DNA from 3 places in the Haloleucobacter ellipsoideus genome. Region 1 is predicted to be linked to each of the others. Evidence: predicted binding sites of a transcription regulator. Region 1 holds the regulator's gene; each other region holds the start of a gene.

What was found. The regulator LexA, encoded in region 1, represses DNA repair genes until DNA is damaged. The targets are predictions, from matches to a motif close to TGTTCNNNNTGTGTTCNG.
Region 2: ACT6QG_RS03925 (PA0069 family radical SAM protein) is a predicted target of LexA. The motif match lies at 1,747-1,764, and genes of this name have one in related genera.
Region 3: parE (DNA topoisomerase IV subunit B) is a predicted target of LexA. The motif match lies at 2,266-2,283, and genes of this name have one in related genera.

What each region holds. Positions count from the first base shown of each region.
Region 1 is NZ_JBQWAR010000011.1:86,941-92,223, forward strand. Features, by position in the region: gene trpD (anthranilate phosphoribosyltransferase) at 1-727, shown strand, start outside; gene trpC (indole-3-glycerol phosphate synthase TrpC) at 724-1,515, shown strand; gene moaC (cyclic pyranopterin monophosphate synthase MoaC) at 1,624-2,103, shown strand; gene ACT6QG_RS01620 (molybdopterin molybdotransferase MoeA) at 2,133-3,347, shown strand; gene lexA (transcriptional repressor LexA) at 3,503-4,216, shown strand; gene ACT6QG_RS01630 (ComEC/Rec2 family competence protein) at 4,227-5,283, opposite strand, start outside.
Region 2 is NZ_JBQWAR010000015.1:86,147-91,429, forward strand. Features, by position in the region: gene ACT6QG_RS03920 (LysR family transcriptional regulator) at 1-555, shown strand, start outside; gene ACT6QG_RS03925 (PA0069 family radical SAM protein) at 558-1,724, opposite strand; gene pyc (pyruvate carboxylase) at 1,833-5,283, opposite strand, start outside.
Region 3 is NZ_JBQWAR010000019.1:128,178-133,460, forward strand. Features, by position in the region: gene ACT6QG_RS10720 (OmpA family protein) at 1-997, shown strand, start outside; gene argC (N-acetyl-gamma-glutamyl-phosphate reductase) at 1,112-2,164, opposite strand; gene parE (DNA topoisomerase IV subunit B) at 2,455-4,488, shown strand; gene hisG (ATP phosphoribosyltransferase) at 4,665-5,283, opposite strand, start outside.

The sequences.
Region 1 (5,283 bases):
TGGCGTGCCGGTGGCAAAGCATGGCAACCGCGCGCTTTCTTCCAGATCCGGCGCTGCTGATGCCCTCATGGCACTGGGCGTACATATCGATCTGGGCCCGGAGGGAATCTCCACCTGCATCGAGGAAGCCGGGATCGGCTTCATGTTTGCGCCGAACCATCATGGCGCAATGAAGCATGTGGGTCCGACACGGGTTGAGATGGGCACGCGCACCATTTTCAATCTTCTTGGCCCGTTGGCCAATCCGGCCGGTGTCCGCCGCCAGATGGTGGGCGTGTTTGCAAAATCATGGATCGTGCCGCTGGCCGAGGTTCTGAAGACTCTTGGCGCGGAGCGGGCCTTTGTGGTCCATGGTTCCGATGGTCTGGATGAAATCACCATCTCCGGCCCCACGGATATCGCTGTTCTGGAAGATGGGCATATCCGCACCTTTGAGGTGACCCCCGAGGATGTGGGCCTGACCCGGGCTCCCCCGGAATCCCTGAAAGGCGGGGATGCGGCCTGCAATGCGGCAGCCCTGCGCCGTGTTCTGGAAGGCGAGAAGAGCGCCTATCGCGACGTTTCGGTCTTCAATGCCGCGGCGGCTCTCGTCGTGGCCGGGGTCGTTCCCACCCTGAGCGATGGGGTGGAGATGGCACAGGAAAGCATCAATTCCGGCTCTGCCCTCAAACGGCTGGAGAAGCTGGTTGAGGTATCATCCCGGCTCGCCCCGGAGGCTGCGCAATGAGCAATATTCTCACACGTATCGAAGCTTACAAGCGTGAAGAGATTGCCGCAGCCAAGCGCGCGCATCCTCTTTCCGAAATCGAGGCGGCTGCCCGCGTGGCCCCGCGTGTGCGCCCCTTCGCCGGCGCGATCGAGCAGACCCTTTCCGAACGGCAAACTGCACTCATCGCTGAAATCAAGAAGGCCAGCCCTTCCAAGGGGCTGATCCGCGAGGACTTCGACCCGCCAAGCCTCGCGCGGGCCTATCAGCGTGGTGGCGCCACCTGCCTTTCAGTCCTCACGGATGGTCCTTCTTTTCAGGGAGCGCCGGAATATCTGGGCACCGCCCGCGCGGCTTGCAGCCTGCCGGTGCTGCGCAAGGATTTCATGTATGACACCTATCAGGTCGCGGAAGCGCGCGCCTGGGGGGCGGATTGCATCCTGATCATCATGGCAGGTGTGGATGATGCGACCGCACGAGATCTCGCGGATGCCGCCAGCGCCTATGGCATGGATGCGATCGTGGAAGTGCATGATGAGGCGGAGCTTGATCGTGCGCTCAATCTGCCCTGCCGGCTGATTGGCATCAACAATCGTGATTTGCGGACCTTCCACACCGATCTTGCAACCTGTGAGCGGCTCGCCCCGCGGGTGCCGCAGGGTCGTATCGTGATTGGTGAAAGCGGCATCTTCACACCGGAAGATGTGCTGCGCCTCTCACAGTCCGGCATTGGCACCATTCTTGTCGGCGAAAGCCTGATGCGGCAGGAGGATGTGGCCGGAGCGACCTCCTATCTGCTCTCGCTCTAGGGTCACCTGCCAGCCACGAGGCTGCTCATGGCTGGACTTCCACGGCCCGGGGCGGCACGCTTGGGATAAATTGCGGCCGTCTGGTCTTTCGCCTGCGAAAGTGAGCTCATGGTTCATCTCACCCATCTTGATGCCCAGGGCAATGCCCATATGGTGGATGTCTCCGAAAAGGCCATCACCGCGCGTGAGGCGGTGGCGGAAGGCTGTGTTCTCATGGCGGCGGAGACCCTGTCGCTCATCCTCTCCGGCAATGCGAAGAAGGGGGATGTTCTTGGCGTTTCCCGCATTGCTGGCATCATGGCCGCCAAGCGCACCCATGAGCTGATTCCCCTGTGCCATCCGCTCATGCTCTCAAAGGTTGAGCTGGAGCTGGAACCGGATGAGGCCCTTCCCGGCCTGCGTGTCACGGCCCGGGTCAAGACCTCTGGGCAGACGGGGGTGGAGATGGAGGCCCTTACGGCTGTGAGCGTGGCCTGCCTCACCATTTATGACATGGCCAAGGCCGTTGACCGCGGCATGCGGATCGAGGCCATCCGGTTGCTGGAAAAGGCCGGCGGCCGCAGCGGACACTGGCAGGCGCAGGCCTAAAGGTCATTCTAACGGGAGGACGCGCCATCATGGCCCTGATCGCTGTTGAGGACGCCCTGTGTCAGATCACCTCTTCCGCCGCTCTTCTCGGCGTGGAGCAGGTTCCGGTTGGGCAGGCGGCAGGCCGGGTGCTGGCGCAGGATGTGCTGGCGCGGCGTTCCCAGCCCCCGGCGGACATGTCTGCCATGGATGGCTATGCCGTGTGCGGCGCTGATGGCACACAGCAGGGCGCAAGACTGCGGATTATCGGCGAATCTGCCGCAGGTCGCCCCTTCGCGGGCATTGTCGGCTCTGGCGAGGCGGTGCGGATCTTTACCGGCGCGGTCATTCCCGAGGGGGCGCAGACCGTTGTCATTCAGGAAGATACGCAGCGGGAAGATGAATTCATCACCACCACCCAGCCCACGCCCATGGGACGCAATATCCGCCGAATGGGCTGTGATTTTCTGAAAGACACGCCCGGTCTCAAGGCGGGGCATCGCCTGAGTGCGCGCGATGTCATGCTGGCTGCGGCGATGGACCATCCCACTTTGCTGGTGGCGCGCCGCCCCCGCGTGGCGCTGATGCAGACGGGTGATGAGCTTGTCCTGCCCGGTCAGGGGACCGGTGCCCAGGGTGAGATTGTCGTCTCCAATGCCTTTGGGCTTGCTGCCCTCGCCCGCCAGCTCGGGGCCGAGGTGACGGATCTCGGCATTGTGCCAGACCAGATGGAGGCCACCCGGCAAGCCGTTGCGCGTGGTGTGGGCGGGGAGTTCGACCTGCTGGTTTCAACAGGCGGGGCATCGGTCGGGGATCATGACCTTGTAGCCCCTGCCCTGCGTGCGGAAGGGGTGGACCTGCATGTCCACAAGATTGCGTTGCGACCGGGCAAGCCATTGATGTTCGGTACAAAAGGCAAGGCATTGTGTCTTGGATTGCCCGGCAATCCGGTCTCCTCCCATGTCTGCTCTGTCCTCTTCATGGCACCGCTGCTGCGGGTGATGCAGGGAGAGGCGGCCGGCACATTGCCGACCATTCCCGCGCGTCTGGCTGTTGATGTGAAGTCCAACGGCTCCCGCAAGGATTTCATGCGCGCCACGACTGTTCGCGCGGATGATGGCGCCTTGCTCGTGACCCCGGCAAAAGTGCAGGACAGTGCCATGCTGGCCGTGATGGCCGGCTCGGACTGCCTGCTGGTGCGCGCGCCTGATGCGCCAGCCGCCCGCGCTGGCGAGACATGTGAAATCATCCCGTTTTTTGATTAAATGGACTTTAACTCCATCTTCACTCTTGCAGAACACAAATGGAACAGATAAATCATCGTTCCTGATTTGTTTCACTCATGGCGCGTTCAGCGGGCAGGATTGAGCGGCATTTGTGCCGCAGCCCGTGGTTGCCGCATCGAGACGGGGGCGTGGAGATGCTGACACGCAAGCAATATGACTTGCTTCGCTTCATTCATGAACGTGTAAAGGAAACCGGTGTTCCGCCTTCCTTTGACGAAATGAAGGAAGCGCTCGATCTGCGCTCCAAATCCGGCATTCACCGGCTGATTACGGCTCTGGAAGAGCGGGGCTTCATCCGCCGCCTGCCCAATCGTGCCCGCGCTCTTGAGGTCGTGCGCCTGCCTGACAGCGTCTCTCCCGGAATTGGTGGACGCAGCTCGGCGCGGGGGTTCTCTCCATCTGTTATCGAGGGAAGCCTGGGGCGGGTACACTCCGTGCCGGAGGGGGAAGAAGATGCCCCGGCGCAGGGCGTTGCCGTGCCGATGATGGGACGGATAGCCGCCGGAACACCTATTTCCGCCATCCAGAGCCGCAGCCACACCCTGAATGTTCCGCCTGAAATTCTTGGTTCCGGCGAGCATTACGCTCTGGAAGTGCGGGGCGACAGCATGATCGAGGCCGGTATTCTCGACGGGGATACGGTGCTGATCCGCAAATGCGAAAGTGCGGAGACCGGAGACATCATCGTCGCCCTGATCGATGATGAAGAGGCCACACTCAAACGCCTGCGGCGCAAGGGGGCATCCATTGCCCTTGAGGCGGCCAATCCTGCATATGAAACCCGCATTTTTGGCCCGGACCGGGTACGCATTCAGGGCCGTCTTGTCGGATTGATGCGCCGCTACTGAATGGCGTCGCCTATTCAGAAAATGCCTCTGCTTCTGCCGAGCCTGTATCCCATGTTCCCGAAGAGCCGGGTGTGGGTTCTTTGGCGACAGGAGGCAGCCAGGGACGGTCTACAGATGGCGCCCGGGTGGGCATCTCGTGCCAGCCTTCCGGCTTCAGAAACAAGGCCAGTGTGCCTGTGCGGGAGAGTTCCTCCAGTGTGATGACACGGGCCTGGCAATCACCGGGCGGCATGTGACGGCTGACGACGATATTGGCATTCAGACAGTCGGCCACCAGACTTTCCGGCTGGTGCGATATGGCGATACGCTCGCCGTTCGGCAACTGGCCAACACAGCCTTCAGCATCACAGCGGAAGGCGTGATCCAGCCCTTCGCTTGTGGCGGTGCGTCTGTCGCCCTCCCGGCTCAGCCACTGTTCTGCTGTCAAACGTCCCCGTTTGGCATCCACAATGGAAAGGCGTCCATCCGCCCCCCTGATGCCAATGGTCGTGCCGTTGGATGCAACAAGAATATCCGGGCGTGGCAGGGGCCCGGCTGCAAGCGCGGCAAAAGCCAGAGGAAACAGCGCGAGAAGGCGCAGGCGTCCGATGAAGAGACAGGCGCACAGCAGCGCCAGTGTCAGCCACATCAGGCAGCCCAGATTCATCCATGTCACGGCGACATCGGCATTTGGCAGGCGGGTCACCCAATCGGAGATCTGCACCATCAGCTCTATGCCAAGCCCCATGACAGGCCAGGCCAGCCCGTCCCAGCCAAACGGAATGAGCAGAACCCCGACCAGCCCAAAAGGCATTACCAGAAAGGAAACCACCGGCATGGCGGCCAGATTGGCCAGCAGCCCATATGTTGCCGCGCGCTGGAAATGATAGGCCCCATAGGGTGATGAGGCAGTGCCCGCAAGCAGTGTTGTTACGGCAATGCCCAGCATGAACAGCATGGGCACCGCCAACAGCCATCTGGACAAGCCCGTCATGCGCGGCTGCAACCGGGCAATATTGAACACCTCATATCCGGCAACCAGTGCCAGAGTTGCCGCAAAGGACATCTGCGTCCCCGCCCCCAGAATG
Region 2 (5,283 bases), on a different contig from region 1:
GCGCTGGGTGCGGTGGCCGCCATGGTGCTGGATGGAAAAGCCGCTATCGGCATCTCCGGGCATCTGGCGATTGGCATAGGGGAGCTGGAGCGGGTGGCGGCGGGTTCCGTGGTGATGGCGCCTGTCGCCGCGCCGGACCATCCCTTGAGCCGCATGGCGCAGATCCCCGCGGGCGCAGGACGCAACCATGTGCAGCTGGTGCTGACGGATCGCTCCCGCTTCACCGCCGGGCGGGACTTTTCCGTTCTCAGCCCGCGCACCTGGCGGCTGGCGGATCTGGGTGCGAAACACGCCTTGCTGCGCGAAGGCATAGGCTGGGGCAACATGCCCCTGCCACTGGTGCAGCCGGATCTGGTGGATGGCACATTGTGCCGCCTGCACATGCCCGACCAGCCCGCCGGCGCCTACCGCTTCTTCGGCATCTGGCGGCGCGATACGCCACCCGGCCCGGGCGCGACATGGCTGCTGGAGCAGTTCTGCGCCACCGGGCCGGATGATGCACATGGCACGCTGCCGGATATCGGTGCGGACCCTGCCGGCCCGGCGCCTTTCTGATCTCAGTCGAACAGCGAAAGCTGCTCGCCAACCACCGGCGCACGGTGGAAATGCTCGGTTGTCAGTTTCACGCCGCGCCCGTGCAGGCCCAGGCGGCGGGCCGCCAGCTCGAACCGCCGGCCGATGGTCCAGGCATAGGGGCCGTCCCCGCGCATGCGCTTACCGAAAGTGGGGTCATAGTCCTTGCCCCCATGCATCTGCCGCACCAGCGCCAGCACATGGCGGGCCTTGTCCGGGAAATGGGTCACCAGCCATTCGCGGAACAGGTCTGCCACCTCCAGCGGCAGGCGCAGCGTGACATAGCCGGCCTGACTGGCGCCGGCCGCCTTGGCCGCATCCAGAATACGCTCGATCTCCATGTCGTTCAGGGCCGGAATGAGTGGCGCGGTCAGCACCGTGACAGGAATGCCCGCCTCGCTCAGGGCGCGGATGGTGGACAGGCGGCGCAGCGGGCTCGCCGCGCGCGGCTCCATCAGCCGGGACAGCTTCGGATCCAGCGTGGTCATGGATATGGCCACCTTCACCAGCCCCCGTTCCGCCATGGGGGCCAGAATATCGATATCCCGCGCCACCAGACCGGATTTGGTGACAATCCCCACCGGATGGCCAAACTCGGCCAGAACCTCCAGAAGCCGCCGTGTCACCTCATATTGCCGCTCGATCGGCTGATAGGGATCCGTGCTGGTGCCGAGGGCGATCACCCTGGGCTTGTAGCGCGGGTGGGAAAGTTCCCGGCGCAGCAGGTCCGGTGCATCCGGCTTGACGAACAGGCGGGTCTCGAAATCCAGACCGGCGGAAAGGCCGTGATAGGCGTGGGTGGGCCGCGCATAGCAATAGACACAGCCATGCTCACAGCCGCGATAGGGATTGATGGAGCGGTCGAACCCGATATCGGGCGAGTCATTGCGGGTGATGACCGTGCGGGCACGCTCGGCTGTCACTTCGGTGCGGAAAGGCGGCAGATCCTCAAGGCTCTGCCAGCCATCATCAAAGGCAATGCGCGCGGCAGACTCAAAACGCCCGGTGGCATTGGAAACGGCCCCTCTTCCGCGCCGCCGTCCGGCCTCCACCACCGCATCCGTCATGCCATCCGCACACAGATCCGCCGGCATCAGGCCCGCGGGCTGATGGAGGGAGGGGGTGGGGATATGAGAAGCAATCGGGCTCATGCTTCATGCATAGCATAAAGCATGGAACAAATGAAGAACAATTAACCCTGTTTCGACACGGGCGCCCGGAGCACGCCCGCATCTGCGGGGCTGCTCCGGGCCGCGCCATCACTCAAGGATGATCAACAGATCCTTGGCATCGACATTGTCGCGCACCTTGGCCACGATCTCCTTCACCACACCACCACGCGGGGCGTTCAGTGTGGTTTCCATCTTCATGGCTTCCATGGTCAGAAGGGCATCGCCGGAAGAAACCTTCTGCCCCACCCGTACCGCGATGGAGGAAATCGCACCCGCCATGGGGGCGGCGATATGGTCCGGGTTGCCATCCTCGGCCTTGCGGCGCCCCCCCTTCACGATGCGGGTCTTGTCAGCGATGCGGATGACACGCGGCTGGCCGTTCAGCTCGAAGAACAGCTTCACATAGCCCTCGCCATCCGGCGCGCTGATGGCCTGAAGACGCACGACAAGCGCCTTGCCGGGCTCCAGCTCCACCACGACTTCCTCACCCGGCTGCATGCCATTGAAGAAGGTGGGGGTGGGCAGGGTGGTCACCGGGCCGCCCTCCTCCACCGCGCGGGCAAAGGTGGCGAACACCTTGGGATACATCAGCCATGAGGCGAACTCATTATCGCTCACCTCCCGTCCGGCATCCTGCTCCGCCTGCTTGCGGGCGGCGGCAAGATCCGCCTCGCCCAGCAAAGCGCCGGGGCGCGCGGTGCTCGGGGTTTCCCCCTTCAGGGCCTTCTTCTGCAGGGCCTGCGGCCAGCCACCGGCCGGCTGGCCCAGATCCCCGCGCAGCATCTCCACCACCGAGGCGGGGAAGGCGATGTCGCGGTCCTGGTCCAGCACATCGTCCGGGGTCAGGTTCTGGGCAACCATCATCAGCGCCATGTCGCCCACCACCTTGGAGGAGGGCGTGACCTTGATGATGTCGCCGAACATGTCATTGGCCTGCCGGTAGGCGCGGGCCACCTCATGCCAGCGCGTATCCAGCCCCAGCGAGCGGGCCTGCTCCTTGAGATTGGTGAACTGCCCGCCCGGCATTTCGTGCAGATACACCTCCGATGCGCCCGAACGCAGATCGCTCTCGAATGGCGCATAGAGGGCGCGCACGCCTTCCCAGTAGAAGCTGATCTGGCGGATGGCCTCCGCATCCAGTCCACTGTCGCGCTCCGTATGGCGCAGGGCCTCGACGATGGAGCCGAGACAGGGCTGGGAGGTGGCGCCGGACATGGCGTCGGTGGCCGCGTCAATCGCATCCACCCCGGCCTCGATGGCGGCGATGAGTGTCGCCCCGCCAATGCCGGACGTGTCGTGCATGTGCAGATGGATGGGCAGGTCCGTCACATCACGCAGCGCCTGCACCAGCGCACGGGCGGCCGGGGGACGCAGCAGGCCGGCCATGTCCTTGATGGCGAGCATCTGGCAGCCGGCGGCCTCGAACTCCCGCGCAAGACCGGCATAATAATTGAGCGAATATTTCGCCCGGTTCGGGTCCAGCACATCACCCGTATAGCAGATCGCGCCTTCCGCGATCTTGCCGGCCTCAAGCACCGCATCAATCGCCACCCGGGTATTCTCCACCCAGTTCAGGCAATCGAACACGCGGAACAGGTCGATCCCCGCCTCCGCGGCGCGGGCGATGAAGAAGCGCACCACATTGTCCGGGTAATTGGTGTAGCCCACGCCATTCGCGCCCCGCAGCAGCATTTGCAGCAGAAGGTTGGGCGCGCTCTGGCGGAAGGCGGCGAGGCGCTCCCACGGGTCTTCATTCAGGAAGCGCATGGCCACATCGAAAGTGGCCCCGCCCCAGCATTCCAGGGAAAGAAGCTGCGGCAGACCGGCGGCATAGGAGGCCGCCGCCGGCACCAGATCCTTCGTGCGCATCCGCGTCGCCAGCAATGACTGGTGGGCATCGCGCAAGGTGGTATCGGTGATGAGCACCTGCTTCTGCGCACGCACCCAGCGGGCAAAGCCCTTCGGGCCAAGCTGGTCCAGAAGCTGCTTGGTGCCATCGGCGGGCGCGGCACTGAAATGCGGCGCGACCGGCATGTGCAACGGGGTCGGCACCGCAATGCGGCCCTTCATGTCCGGATGGCCATTGACGGTGACCTGCGCGATGGAGGTCAGCAGCTTGGTTGCCCGGTCCTTGCGCCTGGGCAGGTTGAACAGCTCCGGCGTGTCATCGATGAACCGCGTTGTATAGGTCATCGCATGGAACACGGGGTGGTTCAGCACCGCCTCAAGGAAAGGCAGATTGGTGGTGACGCCGCGAATGCGATATTCGCGCAATGCGCGATCCATGCGTGCAATGGCTTCATCCGGGGTCGGCGCCCAGGCTGTCACCTTCTCCAGCATGGCATCATAGAAGGGCGTGACCACCGCACCCGAATATGCCGTGCCGCCATCCACGCGAATGCCGAAGCCCGCCGCGCCGCGATAGGCGGTGATGCGGCCATAGTCCGGCGCAAAACCGCGCTCGGGATCTTCGGTGGTGATGCGGCATTGCAGGGCATGGCCATCGAGCGTGATGTCGGCCTGCGGGGGAATGCCGGTTTCCGCCAGCACGCCAACATGCCCGCCTTCCGCAATGCGGATCTGCGCCTTCACGATATCGAGCCCGGTCACCACTTCCGTGACGGTGTGCTCCACCTGAATGCGCGGATTGACCTCGATGAAATAGAACTTGCCCGTGTCGGCATCCATCAGGAACTCGACCGTACCGGCTCCCACATAATTGGATGCGCGCGCGATGCGCAGGGCCGCTTCCGCCAGCCCCTCACGGGCGGCATCATCCAGATAGGGTGCGGGCGCGCGCTCCACCACCTTCTGGTGACGGCGCTGGATGGTGCAGTCCCGCTCATAGAGATGCACCAGATTGCCGTGGGTATCCCCCAGCACCTGCACTTCCACATGGCGGGCGCGCTGCACCAGCTTTTCCAGATATACCTCGTCCTTGCCGAAGGCGGCGGCCGCCTCGCGCCGGGCGGTGGCCACGGCATCCAGAAGCTGGCTCTCGGCGGTGATGGGGCGCATGCCGCGCCCACCGCCGCCCCAGCTCGCCTTGAGCATGACCGGATAGCCGATTTCAGCGGCCAGACGGCGCACCTCATCGGGATCATCCGGCAGCGGATCTGTCGCCGGCATCACCGGCACACCAACCGATATGGCCAGTTCACGCGCCGCGACCTTGGAGCCCAGCTGGCGCATGGTTTCCGGCGAGGGGCCAATGAAGATGATACCCGCCTTCGCGCAGGCTTCGGCAAATTCCGGGCTTTCGGAAAGGAAGCCATAGCCGGGGTGAATCGCATCCACCCCCGCCTCAAGGGCGGTTGAGATGATGTCGTCGATATTCAGATAAGCCTGCAACGGCCCCTTGCCGGCCCCGACACGGAAAGCCTGGTCCGCTTTGAAACGATGCAGGGAGAGGCGGTCTTCCTCGGCATAAACAGCAACGGTTTCAATACCCAGCTCTGTTGCGGCACGGAATACGCGGATCGCGATCTCCGAGCGGTTCGCGACAAGCAACCGCCTGATACCATGAGTCTTCTCAGCC
Region 3 (5,283 bases), on a different contig from region 1:
TGTATCGGTTGACCCCAACACCGCCCCTGCCCCCTGGCTCGCCAATCTCGGCGGCCAGCTCACGGCTCTCAAGTTTCCCGGCCTTGATGCCCAGTTTGAAGGCAACCACCTGAAGGTGAACAGCCTGCCGGCCGGAACCGACCGTGAAGCCCTGCTCGGCGCACTGCGCCAGTCTTTCGCCTCGGGCTCGGTCACCCTGCCGGCCGCGGCACAGCCGGTGGCAGACCGCCCTGCCCGCCTCTCCCTGCGCGAGCTGGGCAACAAGGTCATCTTTGGCGGCGCGGTGCCGGACAGCGCGAGCGCGGACACCATCAAGCAGACTCTGGCTGACGTGTTTGGCGCCGAGAACATTTCCGGTGATCTCTCTGTCGACCCGCGTTACCAGGCCCCCGGCTGGCTGACCCGCCTGGGTGAGTTCCTGGGTCTGGTGAAGAGCCCCGGCCTGAACGTTGTGCTTGATGGGTCGGATGTGGACATCCGCGCCATTTCCCCGAATGTGGACCGCACTTCCCTGCTGGAGAAGCTGAAGGCCCTTTTCGGCGGTGATGTTGCCGTGACCCTGCCGGACCTTTCCAGCCCCCGCCTTTCTGCTGAATCCGCGCTCAGTGCCCTGAACGCCCTTCAGTCCGGCTATCGCGGCAAGGATGTTGCGCAGACCCTGAACCAGGTTGCCATCGAGTTCGAGACCGGCAGCGCCACCGTGCCCGCCACCGAGCGTGAGGTCATCCTCAAGGCTGCGGAACTGATCAAGGGCCTGCCGCAGGGTGCCCGCGTGATCATCGAAGGCTATACGGACAATGTCGGCGATGCGCAGATGAATCTCGCCCTCTCCGAGCAGCGCGCGGAAGCAGTGAAGACCATCATGGTTGAGGCTGGCGTGCCTGCCGAGGATATCAGCGCCACCGGCTATGGTGATGCCAACCCGGTGGACACCAATGAGACGCCGGAAGGGCGTGCGCACAACCGTCGCATCACCTACGAAATCCAGGTCCGCTGATTGCCGACCCTCCTTCCCCCGAAGGCCTGAGGCAGCGGGGGAAGGGCAGACTCAAAAGGGGCGCTCCATGCCGGAGCGCCCCTTTTTCATTTCAAGCTTGGGAAGCTGTGATGCTCAGGGCATCAGGGCAACCTGCCGGAGCCCTGCATCTTCCGGGAAACCCATGACCAGATTCATGTTCTGCACCGCCTGGCCGGACGCCCCCTTCACCAGATTGTCAATGGTGGAGATGACGACAGCGCGCCCCGGCACCCGGTCCGCCACCACACCGATGAACACATGGTTGGAGCCACGCACATGGCGGGACTGCGGCACCTGCCCGAAAGGCAGAACATGCACGAAGGTCTCGCCCTTGTAGAAGCTGGAGAGGATGGCATGCAGATCCTCTGCCTTGCCGCCCGTGGTCTGCACATAGATGCTGGCATAGATGCCGCGGTTCATGGGCAGGAGATGGGGTACGAAAACCGGCGTGACCGGACGGCCGGCCGCCTTGGAATATTCCTGATCCAGCTCACCCATATGCCGGTGCGATCCGACGGAATAGGCATGGACCCCCTCTGAAACCTCGGAGAACAGCATGGCTTCCTTGGCCGCGCGGCCAGCGCCGGACATGCCGGTCTTGGAATCCACCACGATGCTTTCAGGCTGGATGGCGCCGGCCTCCAGCAGCGGCACCACCGGCAGAATGGCAGTGGTGGTGTGGCAGCCGGGATTGGCGACAAGACGCGCCTTGCGAATCTCGTCGCGATAGATCTCGACCAGACCGAAAGCCGCCTCCTTCTGCAGTTCCAGCGCGGCATGGGGGTGCCCGTACCACTGCTCATAGGCACCGGGATCCTTCAGGCGGAAATCGGCCGAAAGATCAACAACCTTCACATGTGCATTATTCTCGAACAGGGTCTTGATCACGGTCTGCGTGGTGCCATGGGGCAGAGCGCAGAACACCAGATCAATGCCGGAAAAGTCCACCTCACTGATCGAAACCAGCCGGGGCAGCTCATAGGGGGCGAACTGGGGGAACACCTCGGCCATGGTCTGGCCGGCCTTCCGGTCTGCCGTCAGCGCCGCAATCTCCACGTGCGGATGGCGCAGAAGCAGGCGCACCAGTTCCGCGCCGGTATAACCAGAAGCGCCAAGAACTGCGATTTTCGCCTTTGCGTCCGCCATCGTTTTCTCTCCATCTGCCGCCATATGCGGGGCTACGCTCTTCAATTGCGTTCTCTACACTCTTCCCGAGACAGGCGAAAGCCGCAACTGCCCTCTCCACATGTTTCCTTTTTGTTCCGATTTGGACTCCGCGTTTGGCAGCTTTCATGCCAGAATGGGCGAAAGCACATTCCGATTCTCCAGGTGATGTCCGCAGCTTGTTAAGGTCCGCATGTCAGGTTTCTCCTGCACGCAAGGGCCTTTCCAGCCCGTTGCATCCATTTTGCCTGCCATATCCGGCTTCGAGGTCCATGTCCCAGCCTGACGATCTTTTCGCCGCCCCGCCGCCTGCATCGAAGACCAAGGCCAGAAGCAAGGCTGCGGTGAGCGTCCCGACCATGGCGACCGAATATACCGCCGCGCATATCGAGGTGCTGGAAGGGCTGGAGCCCGTGCGCCGCCGCCCCGGCATGTATATCGGCGGAACGGACTCCAAGGCCCTGCACCATCTGTTCGCCGAAGTGGTGGACAATGCGATGGACGAGGCGGTGGCCGGCCATGCCACCTTCATCGAGGTGCATCTGGCGGCTGATGGCTCGCTGACCGTTTCCGATAATGGCCGCGGCATTCCGGTGGAGGAGCACCCCAAGTTTCCGGGCAAATCGGCGCTTGAGGTCATCATGACCACATTGCATGCCGGCGGAAAATTCGACAGCCAGGTCTATGAGACATCCGGCGGCCTTCATGGCGTTGGCATCTCTGTGGTGAATGCGCTTTCAGATGTGCTGGAAGTGGAGATTGCCCGGAACCAGACCCTCTATCGCCAGTGCTTCTCCCGCGGCATCGCGCTGGCCCCGCTGGAAGAGGTGGGGCGCGTCAACAATCGGCGCGGCACCCGTGTGCGCTTTCATCCCGACCCGGAGATTTTTGGCGACGATCTCCATTTCGAGCCCGCGCGCGTGTTCCGCATGGCCCGCTCCAAGGCCTATCTGTTTGGCGGCGTGGAGGTGCGCTGGTCTTGTGATGCCGCGCTGCTGAAGGGCGTTGAGGGGATCCCGGAAAAGACCGTTTTCCGCTTCCCCAATGGCCTGAAGGACTATCTCGCCATCGAGATTGAAGGGCGCACCCTGGTGCACCCGGATATTTTCGCCGGCCGCATCCAGAAAACCGGCGGGCACGGCTCGGTGGAATGGGCCGTGGCCTGGCTGGCGGATGGGGATGGAAGCGTCTCCTCCTACTGCAACACCATTCCCACCCCGGATGGCGGCACCCATGAGAACGGCCTGCGCGCCGTGCTGCTCAAGGGCCTGCGCGACCATGCCGAGCGCTCCGGCGTCGGCAAGCGCGGCAGCGTCATCACCGGTGATGACGTGATGACCGGCTGCGCCGCCATGCTCTCAGTCTTCGTGCGGGAGCCGGAATTTCAGGGCCAGACGAAGGATCGCCTCGCCACCACGGAAGCCGCGCGGATCGTGGAAAGCGCGCTGCGGGATCCGTTCGATCACTGGCTTGCGGCCAACCCAGCCCATGCCACCCGCCTGCTCGACCATGTGATCGACCGGGCGGAAGAGCGCCTGCGCCGCAAGCAGGAGAAAGAAGTCGCCCGCAAGACAGCGGTGCGCAAGCTGCGCCTGCCCGGCAAGCTTGCTGATTGCTCCAATACGGATGCTGCCGGCTCCGAGCTTTTCATCGTCGAGGGCGACTCGGCGGGAGGTTCCGCCAAGCAGGCACGGGACCGCAAGACCCAGGCCGTTCTGCCCCTGCGCGGAAAGATCCTCAATGTGGCCAGCGCGGGCCGGGACAAGCTGGCCCAGAACCAGCAACTCACGGATCTGGGACAGGCGCTCGGCTGCGGCACTCTTGGCCAGTATCGGGAGGCGGACCTGCGCTATGAGAAGGTCATCATCATGACCGATGCCGATGTGGACGGCGCCCATATCGCCTCATTGCTGGTCACCTTCTTCTTCCGCCAGATGCCGAAGCTGATCGAAGGCGGCCATCTTTTCCTCGCCGTGCCGCCGCTCTATCGCATCACGCAGGGCGCCAAAACCCTGTATGCGCGCGATGATGCCCACAAGGATCAGTTGCTGAAGAAAGAGTTCACCGGCAAGGGCAAGATTGATGTGGGCCGATTCAAGGGGCTGGGTGAAATGATGCCGGCCCAGCTCAAGGAAACCACCATGAGCCCGCTCACCCGCACGCTCCAGCTTGTGACCATTGCGGATGCGGAAGCCGCGGCAACGGCGGATCTGGTGGAGCGGCTGATGGGCAACAAGCCCGAAGCCCGGTTCCACTTCATCACCGAACATGCGGCCTTCGCGGATGAGGAACTGCTCGATATCTGAACCGCATGCCCCAAAGGCGCAGATGCCGGATTGTCGGGCAACCGCAGAAAATGAGCCGTTCTTCCAGATAGAGCGTGCCCCAGTAAAAAGGCGCGGCCCGGTATTTTTCCGGGACCGCGCCTCCATTCACGCATCCATTGACCCGGCTCCATGCACAAGGCGGGTCGGGAACCGGGTCAGGCCTGCCCGAGCCTCTCCTCAAGCGCCGCATAAAGCGGATTATCCGAGGCGAAGACATATTCCAGCGGCGTCACGCTCACCATGCCCGCCCCCCGCTCGCGCAGGAAGATCGTCAGGTCGTGCAGCGTTCTGGGCGGGCAATGCAGGGTCAACATGCCGGAAGATGTGGGCCCGCCAAAGGGGGCGACACAACTGAAGCGCTGAACGGCCTCCGCCACCAGCGCATCATTGAGCCGCGCACAGCGGGTCCGCACTTCACGCATGGTGCGCGCGCGCTTTTCCGCACCCAGCCGGTCGAACATCGCCCGAGCGGCGGCCCGCGTGGCATCAGGCCAGCTGGCGGTGAGCGAGGCGACGAGATTGGCCTGCGATTTCAGGATCACGCCGTCATCCACCACCTTCAGCCCATTGGCGGTGAGGGTCGCACCGGTGGAGGTGATATCGACAATCAGCTCAGCCGTTCCGGCAGCCGGCGTGCCTTCCGTTGCCCCGGCACTTTCCACGATACGGTAATCAATGATGCCGTGGCGGGCGAAGAAGCTGCGGGTCAGGTTCACATATTTGGTGGCCACACGAATGCGCCGGCCCGTACGGCCATGGAAATGGCTGGCCACA